DNA from 2 places in the uncultured Phyllobacterium sp. genome. Region 1 is predicted to be linked to the other one. Evidence: predicted binding sites of a transcription regulator. Region 1 holds the regulator's gene; the other holds the start of a gene.

Evidence for each region. Region 1 encodes PhoB, which activates phosphate uptake and scavenging genes when phosphate is short. Its sites were predicted from a motif close to TGTCATNNANCTGTCAT; they were not measured.
Region 2: the regulator PhoB is predicted to act here: its motif matches at 2,681-2,697, upstream of RDL77_RS07020 (alkaline phosphatase).

What each region holds. Positions count from the first base shown of each region.
Region 1 covers NZ_CABSQF010000063.1:283-8,309, reverse strand. The annotation lists gene RDL77_RS23055 (biotin transporter BioY) at 269-850, opposite strand; gene RDL77_RS23050 (TIGR00282 family metallophosphoesterase) at 917-1,741, opposite strand; gene RDL77_RS23045 (5-formyltetrahydrofolate cyclo-ligase) at 1,802-2,416, opposite strand; RNA gene ssrS (6S RNA) at 2,444-2,600, opposite strand; gene RDL77_RS23035 (MoxR family ATPase) at 3,290-4,129, shown strand; gene RDL77_RS23030 (VWA domain-containing protein) at 4,199-5,389, shown strand; gene phoB (phosphate regulon transcriptional regulator PhoB) at 5,390-6,076, opposite strand; gene phoU (phosphate signaling complex protein PhoU) at 6,097-6,822, opposite strand; gene pstB (phosphate ABC transporter ATP-binding protein PstB) at 6,846-7,619, opposite strand; partial or broken gene pstA (phosphate ABC transporter permease PstA) at 7,686-8,027, opposite strand, start outside.
Region 2 covers NZ_CABSQF010000008.1:50,526-58,552, reverse strand. The annotation lists gene RDL77_RS07035 (FecCD family ABC transporter permease) at 1-161, opposite strand, end outside; gene RDL77_RS07030 (iron ABC transporter permease) at 227-1,204, opposite strand; gene RDL77_RS07025 (ABC transporter substrate-binding protein) at 1,257-2,222, opposite strand; gene RDL77_RS07020 (alkaline phosphatase) at 2,746-4,500, shown strand; gene RDL77_RS07015 (hypothetical protein) at 4,568-5,032, shown strand; gene RDL77_RS07010 (ABC transporter ATP-binding protein) at 5,037-5,723, shown strand; gene RDL77_RS07005 (FtsX-like permease family protein) at 5,720-6,991, shown strand; gene RDL77_RS07000 (2Fe-2S iron-sulfur cluster binding domain-containing protein) at 7,139-7,447, opposite strand; gene pip (prolyl aminopeptidase) at 7,892-8,027, shown strand, end outside.

The DNA.
Region 1 (8,027 bases):
GCCGTTTCCCTCGGAAGCCTGCGAACCAAGTCTGCAGGCAGTTCAGGCGGAAACAGGCGTCTGGAATGGCGCCCTTATAGGTAAAAACCGGCGTCTCGTCCAGCACCCGCGCGATCACAATGGGGGAAGTTGCAGCCGCATATCGCCATAGCCGGCTTTGGAAACAGCCGCACGATGATTTTATCGTCATTGCCGGCAAAGGCCGGTGTATGGCCTTTGCCGATGGAGATCAGCGTGCACAGAAAGTGATGTGCACGCTGGCGGATGGTCAAAACAGGCGCGCTGCGATGCCCGAACGGCGGAGCATTTCGATCGCAGCAGCAGCCAGGGCCGACTTCAGCACGGCACCGATCAGGAACGGCGCAACGCCGGAAGCCCAGGCCGCTTCGAAACCGAAGAGATGCGCCAGCCACGAGGCGCCGAGGGCGAGGCAAAGCAGGTTGCCGAACAGCATGACCGCAGCCGATACGAACGGGTTGCGCGTCAGGCCGCGTTCCGCCAGGAAGCCGACGGCGGCGGCAACGACCGGGAAGGCGGCGAGGTAACCGGCAGTCGGTCCGGCGAAATAAAGGAACCCGCCGGCGCCGCCGGCCAGAACCGGCATGCCGATCATCGCTTCACCCAGCCAGGCAAGCACGGTCAGGCCGCCCAGACGCCAGCCGTAAAGCGCGCCGACCATCGTCACGGCAAATGTCTGCATGGTGACAGGCACCGGAAACATCGGCACTTCGATCCACGAGCTGACGGCAAGGAAGGCCGTGCCGATCAGAACGGCCAGAGCCTTGAAGGCAATGGAGCGGTCCGCCAGCCTCAGCGGGACGAAAGCGGTGGGAAATGCGGTCTGGGTCATGGAAGGTCTATCCTCAAACGAGTGTTACAGAATCGGGCGTGATTGGTTGCGCCGGGTTGTATCGAGCTATTTCCAGAAGGCGGGAATGGTTTCCTCCAGCCGCGGGCCAATGCGCAGGGGAGAAATCCTTTCGGCAAGTCCGGTGCGGTCGGAAATATCGACGCCGACGCCGCAGATCGTCGCCTTGCCGCTGGCGGCTTCAAACCGGCCTTTCGGCACCTTCGACAGAAAGCGGTTCAGCGGTTCTTCCTTGTCCATGCCGAGCGATGAATCGTAATCGCCGCACATGCCGGCATCGGACATATAGGCGGTGCCGCCATTGAGGATCTGCGCATCGGCGGTCGGCACGTGGGTGTGCGTACCGACGACGAGGCTGGCGCGGCCGTCGACGAAATGGCCAAAACACTGCTTTTCGCTGGTGGCTTCCGCATGGAAATCGAACACCACGGCATCGGCCTGTTCGCCGAGCGGACAGGCGGCGAGAATCTCCTCGCCGATGGTGAAGGGGTCATGCAGGTCCGGATGCATGAAGACACGGCCCATGATGTTGGACACAAGCACGCGCGCGCCGTTCTTGGCGAGAAACACACCGGAGCCCTTGCCGGCCGTGCCGAGCGGGAAATTCGCCGGGCGCAGGAACCGCTGTTCGCGTGAGGCGAAAACCAGCGCTTCCCGCTGGTCCCAGACGTGATTGCCTGTCGTGACCACGTCGGCCCCGGCATTGATCGTGTCGTGAAAGATTTCCTCGGTGATGCCGAAGCCACCCGCCGCGTTCTCGCCGTTGACGATGACGAAATCGAGCTTCAGGTCGGATATCAGTCCCGGCAATTGCTCATAGACCGCCGTCCGGCCCGAACGCCCCACCATATCCCCAAGAAACAGTAATCTCACGCGCACATCCTGAAAGAGAGCCCGGTCCTTGCCGGGGCCTGAAATGATCGATTTATCTGTCTAGCCGAAGCGGCGCAACCCGCTTTCCGTCAGGATCGCCTCCAGCGGCACATCATGCGGCTCATCGGGTACGGTTTCAACCTGCTGGCAGTCAAACGCCACGCCGATCAGGCGCGGGTTCACGCCCTTGATCTGCAGATGCGCGATGGCCCGGTCATAGTAGCCCGCACCATAGCCGATGCGGTGCCCCCTGACATCGAAGGCCGCCAGCGGCACCAGCATGAAGGATGGATCAAGCACGGCAGCGTCGTGCGGCGGCCCCGCCGTGCCGAAGCCCGTATCGATCATCGGCGCGCCGCGCACCAGTTCACGGAAGAGGATCGTCTGCTTGTCGATGATGGCAGGCAGGCAAAGCCGTGCACCGCGCTCGCGCAGGCCGAAAAGCAGCGGGCGCAGATCCACCTCCGAGCGGATCGGCCAGAAGCCCGAAACAATGGTGCCCGGATCGACGGCAAGCGCCGCCAAGCCGAAATCGGCAATGCGCATCGAGGCTTCGACGCGGAATTCCGTCGTCAGCGCATCGCGGCGGCCAAGGGCCTCCAGGCGCAGTTTCTTCTTCAGCTCTTTGATGGGGGAGTGGTGCTGCACAGGCTTGATTTCATGGGGCGCCGGCACGCGAACCGGCTCGGGATGAAACAAAAGTGGCGTCCACACAACCGATGGAGAAGTCGATCCCGGGAACCTACAAAGTAGGTGGGTGCCGTGTGAAGAAGCCCACGGGCCTCCTCAGGGACAGCTCCCTAAGGGATCATTAAGGCCCCGGGGAATATGTCTCTCCTGTCGAGAAGCGCAGAACGCCGATCCGAATATAGGACGGATGCAGGCATTGCACCAGTGCGCGGCAAACGATTTTCCCTCCCCGCACAATCTTTGTCGCATAATCATTGTGGATGCGTGGAACACCCCCCTCTGGGCTGCCGCCCATCTCCCCCACAAGGGGGGGAGATTGCACTGGCATTAGCGGCTCTGCTTATTCTGCAATGTTGAAGATTGGCTGAAACAATCGTGACAGCTGATCTCCCCCCTTGTGGGGGAGATGTCCGGCAGGACAGAGGGGGGTTGGAACAGCCAAGCTGTTGTTTTATGAGAAATTCACCACCAACTTATCCAACACATCCCAACCCACGTTATTCTCATCCCTGTCCTTTCCGGCGGGAATGCTTCCGGAAACTTTCGAAAGTCGGGAAAGGATCGGCGCTTCGGCTTCACAGGGAGGAAAACCTGTGCGGCCGGGGAGGTTTGGTTCAATGGTTGCGCATTGGGCAAAAACCCTCAAAAACGCCGGGGCGGGTGGTCCTTGGATCGCAAGCATCGCATACCACATACCCCAAGACCCGCGTTCCAGGGACCGCCCGTCTTTCCCACCTTTCAACAGCCAGACGCGAAAGCGGGCGTGGCAACGGGAAAACCATATCGCCGCATTCCCGGACGGCTCTTGCCCTCCTCCGGCACGCCCCTTAATCTTTGTCCATCACGAAAGGGAATGCGATGCGGTTTGAAGGTACAGCGGCCTATGTGGCCGACAAGGACTTGATGGTGGCGGTCAATGCGGCGATTGCACTTGAACGGCCACTGCTGGTCAAGGGCGAACCCGGCACCGGCAAGACCGAGCTTGCCCGGCAGATCGCGGCGGCGCTCGATCTGGAACTGGTCGAATGGAACGTCAAATCCACCACCAAGGCGCAGCAGGGCCTCTACGAATATGATGCCGTCAGCCGCCTGCGCGATTCGCAGCTCGGCGATGCCAAGTTCAACGACATCGCCAATTACATAAAGCCCGGCAAGCTGTGGCATGCCTTCACGACCGACAGGAAAGTCGTGCTGCTGATCGACGAGATCGACAAGGCGGATATCGAGTTTCCCAACGATCTCCTGCAGGAGCTCGACCGCAACGAATTCCACGTCTACGAAACAGGCGAAACGATCCGCGCCATACACCGGCCGATCGTCATCATCACCTCCAACAACGAGAAGGAACTGCCCGACGCCTTTCTGCGCCGCTGCTTCTTCCACTATATCCGCTTCCCGGATGTCGAGACGCTGACCCGGATCGTCGAAGTGCACTATCCCGGCATCAAGCAGAACCTCGTGCGCGCCGCCCTCACCCAGTTTTACGAGATCCGCGATGTGCCCGGCCTGAAGAAGAAGCCGTCGACCTCCGAAGCACTAGACTGGATCCGCCTGCTGGTCACCGACGACATCGCCCCGGAAGATTTGCGCGCCGACCCGAAGAACGCCTTGCCGAAACTGCACGGCGCCCTGCTCAAGAACGAGCAGGACGTGCATCTGTTCGAGCGGCTGGCTTTCATGGCAAGGAGGCAGGGATAAATGGCGCTCACCATCCGCCCCATCGAGAGAACCGGCATCGTTCATCGCATGCAGTAAAAGGGTCCCACAATGTTCCTCCCCTTCTTCCTCGAGCTCAAGGCCGCCAAAATTCCCGTATCCCTGCGGGAATATCTGACGCTGCTTGAGGGGCTGGATGCGGGGCTGGTGACCTATGATGTGGAAGGGTTCTACTATCTCGCCCGTTCCGCCCTGGTGAAGGACGAGCGCCATCTCGACCGCTTCGATCAGGTCTTCGGTCACGTGTTCAAGGGGCTGGAACTGCTCGGCGGCGAGAGCGGTGTCGACATTGCCAATCTGCCCGAGGAATGGTTGCGCCGGCTCGCCGAAAAGCACCTCACGGAAGAAGAGAAGAAGCTGATCGAGGCGCTGGGCGGTTTCGACAAGCTGATGGAAACCCTGCGCCAGCGGCTTGAGGAGCAGAAGGGCCGGCATCAGGGCGGCTCGAAATGGATCGGCACGGCCGGAACGTCGCCCTTCGGTGCCTATGGCTACAATCCGGAAGGCGTGCGCATCGGCCAGGACGAAGGCAGGCACGGCCGGGCGGTCAAGGTCTGGGACAAGCGTGAATTCAGGAATTTTGACGATAGTGTCGAGCTTGGCACCCGCAACATCAAGGTTGCTCTGAAACGGCTGCGCCGCTGGGTGCGCGAAGGCGCCGATGACGAGCTCGACCTTTCCGGCACCATCAGGTCAACCGCCGAACACGGCTATCTCGACGTGCAGACGCGGCCCGAACGGCGCAATCATGTCAAGCTGCTGATGTTCTTCGATGTGGGCGGCTCCATGGACGAGCATATCCGGATCGCCGAGGAACTGTTCTCCGCCGTCCGCTCCGAATTCAAGCACATGGAATATTTCTACTTCCACAATTGCCTCTACGAGGGCGTGTGGAAGGACAACCGCCGCCGCCATGCGGAACGGATACCGACGCTCGATCTCATCCATAAGTACGGACCGGACTACAAGGTCATCTTTGTCGGGGATGCCGCCATGGCGCCCTACGAGGTTTCCCATGCGGGCGGGTCGGTCGAACACTGGAATGAAGAAGCCGGCGCGGTCTGGCTCGGCCGGGTGCTCGACCACTGGAAGAACGCCGCCTGGCTCAATCCGTCAAAGGAACAGTACTGGAACTACACCGCCTCGACGGCGATGATCCGCAAGATTTTCGCGCATCGCATGTATCCCATGACCCTGGCGGGCATCGAAGGGGCGACGCGCGAACTCTCGCGCAGGCACTGATTACCCGAACGAATACCCCGCACCGCGCACGGTGCGGATCGGATCGATCGAGCGGCCGATATTGATGGCCTTGCGCAGCCGTCCGACATGCACGTCGACGGTACGGTCGTCCACATAGATGTCGGCGCCCCAGACATTGTCCAGGAGCTGGCCGCGCGAGAACACCCGGCCGGGGGACTGCATCAGGAATTCCAGCAGGCGGAATTCGGTGGGGCCGAGCTTCAGCTCCCGTTCCTTGCGGAACACGCGGTGCTGCTCGCGGTCGAGCTTCAGATCGCCGAAGCTGAGCACATGCGACAGCAGGCTCGGATTGACCCGGCGCAGCATGGCCTTGATGCGGGCAAGCAGTTCCGGGGTCGAGAACGGCTTGACCATGTAGTCATCGGCGCCGGTGGCAAGGCCGCGCACCCGCTCGCTCTCTTCGCCGCGCGCCGTCAGCATGATGATCGGCAGGATTTCGGTCTCGCGCCGCGCCCGCAGGCGGCGGCAGAGTTCGATGCCGGAAAGGCCCGGCAGCATCCAGTCGAGAATGAGCAGATCCGGCACTTTTTCACGCAGCGCAATTTCCGCCTCGTCACCGCGTGCGATTGTCTCGACGACATAGCCTTCGGCTTCAAGATTGTACCGGAGAAGGACGCTGAGCGCTTCCTCGTCTTCGACAACAGTGATTTTGGGAGCTATCGCCATTGCTGGAATCCTGATTCTGTTTAAGGCTGTCTGGCTTCATCGACGATGATGCTGTGGGTCTGGTCTTCCTTGGGCCGTTCGGCCGGAAGCTGGGCACCCGTCACGATGTAGTAGACCGTTTCAGCAATGTTCGTCGCATGGTCTCCGATGCGCTCGATATTCTTGGCGCAGAAGAGAAGGTGCGTGCAGGCGGAAATGTTGCGCGGGTCTTCCATCATATAGGTCAGGAGTTCGCGGAACAGCGAGGTGTACAGCGCATCGATTTCGTCATCGCGCTCGCGCACGATGTTGACCTGCTGCACGGAGCGTGTCGCATAGGCGTCGAGCACGTCCTTGAGCTGCGTCAGGGCAAGTTCCGCGATGGTCTGCAGGCCGCGATAGACCGAAAGCGTCTGGCGCGTATCGGTGACGGCGACGACGCGCTTGGCGATGTTCTTGCCGAGGTCACCGACCCGTTCGAGGTCGGAGGATATGCGGATGGCGCCGATGATTTCACGCAGGTCGATCGCCATGGGCTGGCGCTTGCCGATGATGGTGATGGCCTTCTCGTCGATCTCGCGCTGTCCGGCATCGAGGATGAGATCGTCCGAAATGACGCGCTGGGCCAGCGCATTGTCGGAGTTCACCATGGCGGTGACGGCCTGTTCGACCATGCGCTCGGCATGGCCGCCCATTTCGGCGATCTTGTGCGTCAGGAACTTCAGTTCGTCGTCATAGGAACGGACGGTATGCTGCGACTCGGTCATATTCTTATCCCTGTTTCCCGTGATTAGCCGAAGCGTCCGGTGATGTAGTCCTGCGTGCGCTTTTCCGTCGGATTGGTGAACATCATTTCCGTATCGCCCACCTCGACGAGGTTTCCGAGATGGAACATGGCGGTGCGCTGCGAAACGCGGGCCGCCTGCTGCATCGAATGGGTGACGATGACGATGGTGTAGTTCTGGCGCAGTTCGTCGATCAGTTCCTCGACCTTTGCCGTGGCAATCGGATCGAGCGCCGAGCAGGGTTCGTCCATCAGGATGACTTCCGGGCTGACGGCAATGGCGCGGGCGATGCACAGGCGCTGCTGCTGGCCGCCGGAAAGACCGGTACCGGCTTCATGCAGGCGGTCCTTCACTTCGTCGAACAGGCTGGCGCGGCGCAGGCTCTTCTCGACGATTTCCTCCAGCTCGTGCCGGTTCTTGGCCAGACCATGGATGCGCGGGCCATAGGCCACGTTCTCGAAAATGGACTTCGGGAACGGATTGGGTTTCTGGAAAACCATGCCGACCCGGGCGCGCAGCTCGACCACGTCGATCTTCGGATTGTAGATATCCTCGTCATCGAGCGTGATCTTGCCGCCGATCTTGCAGCCTTCGATCGTGTCGTTCATGCGGTTGAGCGAGCGCAGGAAGGTCGACTTGCCGCAACCGGACGGGCCGATCAGTGCCGTCACCATCTTCTCAGGCACGTCGAGGCTGACACCGAACAGGGCCTGTTTTTCACCGTAGTGAACGGTGACATCCTTGCCCTGCATTTTGATCGTACTGACCTGTGCACTCATTTTGTCGTTTACCGCTTTTTCGAGAGATCGTTCTGTCATCAGATTCATTGTTCGCTCCCGTTTTACCTACCAGCGCCGCTCGAAGCGGCGACGCAGAATGATGGCTCCAATGTTCATGACTGCAAGAAACAGAAGCAGCACGATGATAGCGCCGGATGTACGTTCGACAAAGGCCCGCTCCGCTTCGTTCGCCCACATGTAGATCTGCACCGGCAGGGCCGTTGACGGATCAAGCGGCGTAACCGGATAGTTGGCGACGAAGGCCACCATGCCGATCAGGAGCAGCGGTGCGGTTTCGCCCAGCGCGTGGGCAAGGCCGATGATCGTACCGGTCAGGATGCCGGGCGCGGCCAGCGGCAGCACATGGTGAAACACCATCTGCGTCTTCGAGGCACCGATACCCAGCGC
Region 2 (8,027 bases), on a different contig from region 1:
ATCCCGGCCAGGATCCCGGTGACAATGCGCGGCAGCCGGATATCCAGAATGATCGATCTGGCTTCATCGGAGCCATGTCCGGTCAGGACGGCTGCTACATCTCCAGGCGGAATGTCGGCAACGCCCAGAAACACCGCGGCGACAAGGACGAGCACCATCATGGCGAGCAGCGCCAACAATGGTCCAAACAGGGAAGGGCGGTGAACGGGAGCGGACACGGTCATCGTCACTGCCCCCCTTTCAGCGAAAAGCGGCGTGTCTGGACCAGATAGATAAAGAAGGGGCCCCCGAGCAGCGCTGTGATAATACCCACTGGCAGCTCGCGCGGTAAGGCGATGCTGCGTGCGATGACGTCGGCAGTCACGACCATCAACGCACCGATGGCCGCGGTCAGCGCAATGGACCAGCCGATGTTATGCGGTTTGAGCAGCCGGGCGATGTGCGGCGAGACAAGGCCGACAAAGGCAACCGGCCCGGCGATCGGCGCGACACCTGCAACGGGAAGCACAGCGAACAGCAGCAGGACCGGTTTCCAGAAACGCATGTTCAGTCCCATGCCAATGGATGCATGTTCACTCAGAGCAAGCATGCCGATGATGCGGTGGCACGCAAAGGCGCCGGCCAAGCCGCCGAGCACCCACGGTGTCATGTATAGAAGGTGCGGCCACGATCTGCCTTGAAAACCACCGGACAGCCAGAAGAGCAGGGATGGCGCTTGCGGTCCGCTCAAGAGCAGCACATAGGTCGTTGCCGCGCCCAGGAAAAGGGAGATGCTGATGCCACCGAGTGCAAGATGCAGTGGTCGTCCCTCGCCGCCGCGCGATACCCAAAGGGTGACGGAAGCGGCGGCCAAACCGCCTGCCAGTCCGACAAAGGGATAATACACCGACGAAATCAATGGCAGGAATACGAAACAGAAGACGATGGGTGCCACCGCGCCCGATGCAACGCCGGTAATATCGGGACCAGCCAGCGGATTGCGGGTCAGCGCCTGCAGGAGATACCCCGAGACGGCGAGGCCGGCACCGGCAACGACGGCAGCAAGGCTGCGGGGCAGGCGCAGCGACCAGACAAGAATGGAATCGATCTTTCCATCCGGCGACAGGAGCACCGGCCACAGTTTGGACAGTCCAAGCGGTTTGGCCCCGACGAGCAGGCCGGTAACAATCACAAACAGGGTTGCCGCCACGATGAGTGTGGTCATGACCAATGACCGTCCCATGCCTGCTGCTTGCCGCTGTGCCAAGGAGATATCGCTACTGGATATCGGCAGGGATCAATTTTGCCGCCTCGGCTTTGACATCCACCTTTGGAAAGGTCTCCGGATACAAATAATGTGCTGCTTCACGCAAAACGATTTCGCGGGCTATCGGACCATTGGCTTCAACCCAATGATCACCGACATAGAAAACGCGGCCATTCTTGACCGCCGAAAGCTGCTGCCAGATCGGATTGTTCTCGTGGGGACGATCCGGACCGGAATCATAGACGAAAATGACCTCCGGGTCTTTTTCAAGCATGGTCTCAAGGCTCAGCTCCACACCGAACGGCCCGCCTTGGCGCATCGGTCCGGCAATGTTCTCACCGCCAAGCGCGGCAACGATCGAGGCCGTTGTATTCTCCGTGTGGAAGGACCATGGCGTATCTCCGGCCCACATGATCTGAAAGCGCGGATGCACGTCCTTCGGCGCTTTGGTGCTGTACTCGGCAAGGTGCTGCCGGAAAGCGGCATTGAGTTCCGTACCGCGTTCTGGTTTGCCCAGAACCTGTGCAAGCTGGGAAATCTCGCGATCACTTTCGCTCAAAAGCTCCATATTATAAGCCACGTAGGGTGCGATCTTCTGCAATTGCTCGGCATTGCCAATCGTGTAGCGGCGCATGGCAATGATGATGTCGGGCTTTGCTTCCGACAGCAGTTCCAGATTGGGTTTGGCACGCTGGCCGATCTGTTTGATCTGCTTTGTCAGGCCGAGGAGAAAATCGGGCTCGCGGCCGGCTGCCATATAGGTCGTTGCGACCGGTTTGACGCCAAGCGCAAATGCCACGTCGGTAGCAAAGTAGGAAATGGAGGCGATACGCTTGGGATTAGCGGGAACTTCGATGGTGGTTCCACGATCATCGACAATTGACAATGTTTTTGCATTGTCGGCCGATGCCGATGCCGCGGTTAGAAGGCCGAGCAAACCGATTGCACAAAGAGACTTGAGGCCCTTACCAAACATGACGGCATCTTTCCTGACTGCGTGTGACTGTACACCGCTTTAGCCAATAAACATGACATATTCAATCATATTATCTTGCGGTTTTCGCAATAAGATGTGTCAGAAACATCGTTCGCCGGCGGGCAAGGGAACTCCACGGACTTTTCGGTTCGTATCCTATCAAAGCGATCATTGTATTGTTGATTTCAAAGACCTGGATGAGCGATTGCAGAATTATTGCCTCGAATCGAAACAAACTCAAACCGGCTCTTATCGGCAGTTACAAAGGAACTTGTCCAATTTGCGGATACGCCTTTTGGCGGAAACAACAAACGATCGTTTTCCGATCACCGGCGATTTTATACAGCTGGCTTCCGATCACTGGGCTTCAGACATGACAACGCCCACCGCAAGTTCTGCAATAAAGCTGCTGTGATCGTTGCATCCCGTGAATTTACGGGTTGTAAAAACTGGTGCGATTTCATCCGGCTGTCATCAGGGATTTATAAAGGAGGGGGGAAGTTAACCAAGTTGGGGGTATGAAATGCGTAAACTTTTCCTTGCGGTGGCGTCGGCGGCACTCTTGTCCGGGGCGTCCCATGCGACAACGATCTATCCGCTGGACCGGGCCACGGTCCTTGCAGGCTCGCCATTCGATTTCAAGGTTGAATTCAGCAAGGTCGTGAAGCCGGAAGACGTGAAAGTCACGATCAACGGCGAGAGCTACGACGCCGTTTTCGGCAAGACCGCCCAATTCGTCGCCGAGGAGAAGGGCGCTGAAGACAAGGTACTCGGATCCGCGCTCATCCTGCGCGACATCAAGCTCGCGAAGCCCGGCCAGTACAAGGTCGAGGTATCGGCTGGCGATGAGAAGAAGTCGGTCGGCTGGGATGTATACACAACGTCTGACACGCCCAAGGCCAAGAACATCATCTTCCTTCTGGGTGACGGCCTTTCCGTTGCACACCGCACCGGTGCCCGCCTCATGTCCAAGGGCATGACCGAGGGGAAGGCCAATGGCCGCCTTGCCATGGATGACATTCCGCCCGTCGCCTTCATCGGCACCTCCTCGACCTCGGCCATCGCTACCGACAGCGCCAACACCATGTCGGCCTATATGACCGGCCACAAGTCTGCGGTAAACGCGCTCGGCGTCTATGCTGACCGCACGCCGGCGAGCCAGGACGACCCCAAGGTCGAAACGATCGGTGAGGCTCTGCGCCGCACCGGCAAGAAGTCGCTCGGCATCGTGACGACATCCGAAGTCCAGGACGCGACACCTGCCGCGCTCGTTTCCCATACGCGCAAGCGCGCCGACAAGGCCGACATCGTCGGCATGATGTACAACGTCAAGCCGGACGTGCTGCTCGGCGGCGGCTCGGCCTACTTCCTGGCCAAGGACGTGCCCGGTTCGAAGCGCAAGGATGACAAGGACTATATCGCGCTCTTCAAGGAGGCCGGTTACGCCCTCGCCACCGACAAGAATGAACTGGCCGCCGCGGCCGGCTCGAACCAGGGCAAGCTGCTCGGCCTCTTCCACACCGGCAACCTCGACGTCACGCTCGATCGCGAATTCCTCAAAAAGGGTACCGTCGACAAGTTTCCCAACCAGCCGGGCCTGGTCGATATGACCAAGGTGGCGCTCGACAGGCTGTCGAAGAATCCGGATGGCTTCTTCCTGATGGTGGAGGCTGCGTCCATCGACAAGATGAGCCATCCCCTCGATTGGGAACGCGCTTTGGTCGATACGATCGAATTCGACAAGGCCATCGCGGCTGCACGCGAATTCCAGGCGAAGAATCCGGATACGCTGATCGTCGTCACCGGTGACCACACGCATGGCGTCTCGATCATCGGCACCGTCGATGACGATAAGCCGGGCACGGAAATGCGCGACAAGGTCGGCACCTATGCCGCCGCGGGTTTCCCGAACTACGAGGACAAAGACGGTGACGGTTATCCGGACCGCATCGATGTCTCCCGCCGTCTGTTCATCGCGGCCAACAACGGTCCTGACCACTACGAGACCTTCCGTCCGAAGCTCGATGGTCCTTTCGTTCCGGCGATCCAGAACGAGAAGAAAGAATACGTCGCCAACGAAGCTTACAAGGACGTGCCGGGTGCCATCTTCGTCCAGGGCAACATCCCGCGGGACGAGGATAGCGGCGTTCATGCGGTAGACGATGTCGTGCTGCAGGCCGTTGGCCCGGGCGCGGAAGGCTTCCGCGGTTACATGGAACAGAGCGACGTCTATCGTGTCCTCGCCGACGCTTTCGCGCTCGGCGCGTCAAAGATGTAAATCTGTCCGGCTGACCAACAGGACAGGCGGCCGAAAGCCGCCTGTCTTCCCGTTTAAGGAGATTGTGATGACGGAGAAGAAGACCTTTGCTATTGGTCGTCGGGCGCTGCTCACGGCCGCTGCAGTCTTGCCTTTCATGGGCATTGCCGCACGCGCAAGCGCTGCCGAAAAACTGGGCTTCGGCGAGCTCTACAAAAGCTTTGGTCCGCTCGGTCTCGAATTTTCCGACAAGGTGAAGCAGTTGAGCGGTCAGGAGATTGCCATCAGCGGCTTCATGGCGCCGCCGCTGAAGGCGGAGGCCGCATTTTTCGTCCTGACGGAAATCCCGATGTCGCTCTGCCCGTTCTGTTCCTCAGACGCCGACTGGCCGGACAATATCATGGTCGTCTATCTCTCGGCCAAGCAGACCTTCGTGCAGTTCAATGCGCCGATCATCGCGCGTGGGGTGCTGGAATTCGGGTCCTGGACCGATCCGGAAACCGGCTTCATCAGCCAGTTGCGTCTTCGGAACGCGGCCTTCAGGACCGTCTGACGCCATGCTCGCACTCGACGTTTCCGATCTTCAAATGCATTTTCCGGGCCTGGCTGCGCCGGTCCTCGCCATCGAGCGATTTCATCTGCCGGCCGGCGGCCAACTGGCGATCACCGGGGCTTCCGGCTCGGGCAAAAGCACATTCGTCAACGCGATCACTGGCCTGGAAAACGTCACGCAAGGCAAGATTTCTTGGAACGGCATGGACATCACCCGTCTTTCCTCTGGCCGGCGCGATGCTTTTCGCGCACGCAACATCGGCCTTGTCATGCAGGATTTCCATCTTTTCCCCGGGCTTTCCGCCTTCGATAACGTGGTGCTCCCGGTCAGGCTTGCGCGCAGGTTGACCGTCGAGGAGCGGGAGCGTGCGCTGGCGCTGCTTTCAGCCACCGGGATCAACCGCGTCGGGCAGAAGATCGAGACATTGTCGCGTGGTGAAATGCAGCGTGTCGCCGTCGCCCGTGCGCTGCTGCAGCGTCCCGGCGTCATCGTCGCTGACGAGCCGACAGCCAGTCTTGACCGCCATGCGGGCAACGAGGTTGCCGAGCTTCTGCTGCGGCTTTCCGCAGAGCAGGGTACGACACTGGTGGTGGTCACGCATGATGCCTTCCTGGCGGAGCGCCTTAGCCGCCGCATCTGCCTGGCGAGCGGGCGTGTCGACGAGGATAGTGGAGAGAGTGCCGCGCAATGATGAAGTTCATTTTTGCCGACCTGCGGCGTTTCTGGAGCGGCGCGCTGGCCGTTGTGGTGCTCATTGCATTGTCCGTCGCTTTAAGCGTGACCGTGACGCTGCAGGAGCGGGCTGTCCGGCTCGGCAGCGCGCGTGCGGCCGAGAAATTCGATCTGCTGGTCGGAGGCGCCGGCAGCGAAACCCAGCTTGCGCTTTCGGCTGTTTTCCTGCAGCCGGCGCCGCTGCCGCTGATGGAGGGCGCCGTTCTCGGCCGCCTCGCCAACGATCCTCGCGTCGAACTGGCGGCGCCCGCCGGCGTTGGCCGCCCCGCTTACGGGTTTCCTATCGTCGGCACCACGACAAACCTGATTTCGGCGCTGTCGCCGAAGCTGGCGCAAGGGGCGCATTTCTCGCGCCTTGGTGAGGCGGTGGTTGGCTCCGATGTGGCGCTGTCGCCTGGAGCGCAAATCAAACCGATGCACGGCGCGGCGGAAACGGCCGGTGAAACCCATACGGCCATTGCCTACAAGGTGACTGGCCGCATGGCGCCGACGGGAACCGCTTGGGACCGCGCCATCCTGGTGCCGATTCGGGCCGTATGGCAGCTTCACGGCATGCATGGTGAAGAACATCATGACCATGAAAGCGGGGAAGCCGAGTCGCACGGTGCCGAGCCGCAAGATCACAGCCATGAGCACGAGCATGGCCATGTTGATGCGGATGCGCCCCTGGACGAGCATTTCGATGCGCAATCCCCTGGCGTTCCTGCCATTCTCGTCAAGCCGAAGACGGTTGCCGACGCTTACCGCCTGCGGCAGGAATACCGCACAGGCGCAACGCTCGGCGTTTTTCCGGCGGAGGTCCTGACGCGGCTCTACGCGACATTGGGGGACGCCCGCAGCCTGCTTCTGGCAATTGCCCTGGGTACGCAGGCGATCGTCATCGCCGCCATCGTGCTGGTGACGATCATGCACGTGGGATCGAGATGGCGGCAGATCGGCGCCTTGCGCGCGCTCGGCACCCCGGTTCGCTCGATCATTGCGCTCGTGTGGGGAGAGCTTTTCCTGCTGTTCGTCGCCGGCATCGCATCGGGAATAGCCCTCGGCTATGCCGCGGCATCGGCGATTTCGGCGCGGCTGACCGCATCGACGGCCGTCCGGCTGCCGGTTGATTTCGCGCCGGACGATCTGTGGCTGGCGATCGGCTTTCTGGCCGTTGCGGCATTCGTCTCTATTGTTCCCGCGCTTGCCGCTTTGCGTTCCAGCCCCGCTGCCGCTTTGCGTGCGTAGCCGCTACCGGCAATGCTGACGCCATGTTTAGGTGACAAGATCGCTTGGCTTCTTCAAAAGCCGGGTCAGCAACAGCGTGGGAATCGGGAAACACTCCTTTTTCACTCTTGATCACGATGCCCTGCAAAGATCCAAAGAAAGTGACCTTCAAATCATGCAGCACTGATGGCACGCTGGTAACGCCAAACTTGCGACGGTCATTGAAACCTTGAGGCCCCAAGCTGCCAGGGTTACCGCTCCTCGCGGCCTGGTGCAGCAGGCCAGGACGTAACCCTCCGCTTTTTCGCCGTCGGGCAATCCGCCCAGATCGTCCATGTCGACCGCTCCCTGGGTCATTTTGACCTTACAGCTTCCGCAAACACCTTGCTGACAGGAACTGTCGATCCAGACGCCTGTGTTCAACGCCACTTCGAGCAAGGTCTCGCTGGCCGTGCATGAATATTTCCCGCTCCGCAAGATCAGGCACGAGTGACCGCATCAATGCTGTATTGCACACGAAACGAACTGACATATGCCCGCTTCTAAGATTGCAATACTGCGGCCTTCTGTTCAGATGGTTCTCCCGGGAAAGACCGAAACTGAGACGGCAAAATGATGCCTGTGCCCCAAAGGTTGTCGGTTACGGCTCTGAACGGTTTCGGTTCTCGACACGGTCCGGTCAGCCCTTGAGGTGCAATTTTCCAGCGGCGCGGCAGAGCAAACGAGTATTACCGCTTATAAATGGACAGATGGAAATCATTCGTTTGGCGAGTCGCGCCGCGCCCGCAACCTTATTCCATTTTGGAATAAGCAGTCTAAAATTGCATTAGCCAACTCTCAAATTTACCGACTATAAAATTTGTGATCGCGGAAAAACAAAAAATCGCGGCAAAGGGACATGATGGTGTTTGAGGGGGACGGATGGATACGGAAATCCTGCCGAACAGGGAATTTCGTCTGGTTGTCAGCGCGACGCATGAACTTGCCGTTTTAGAATATGGTAATCCCGAGGGCATTCCGGCGGTCTTTCTGCATGGGGGCCCAGGCGCTGGTGTGT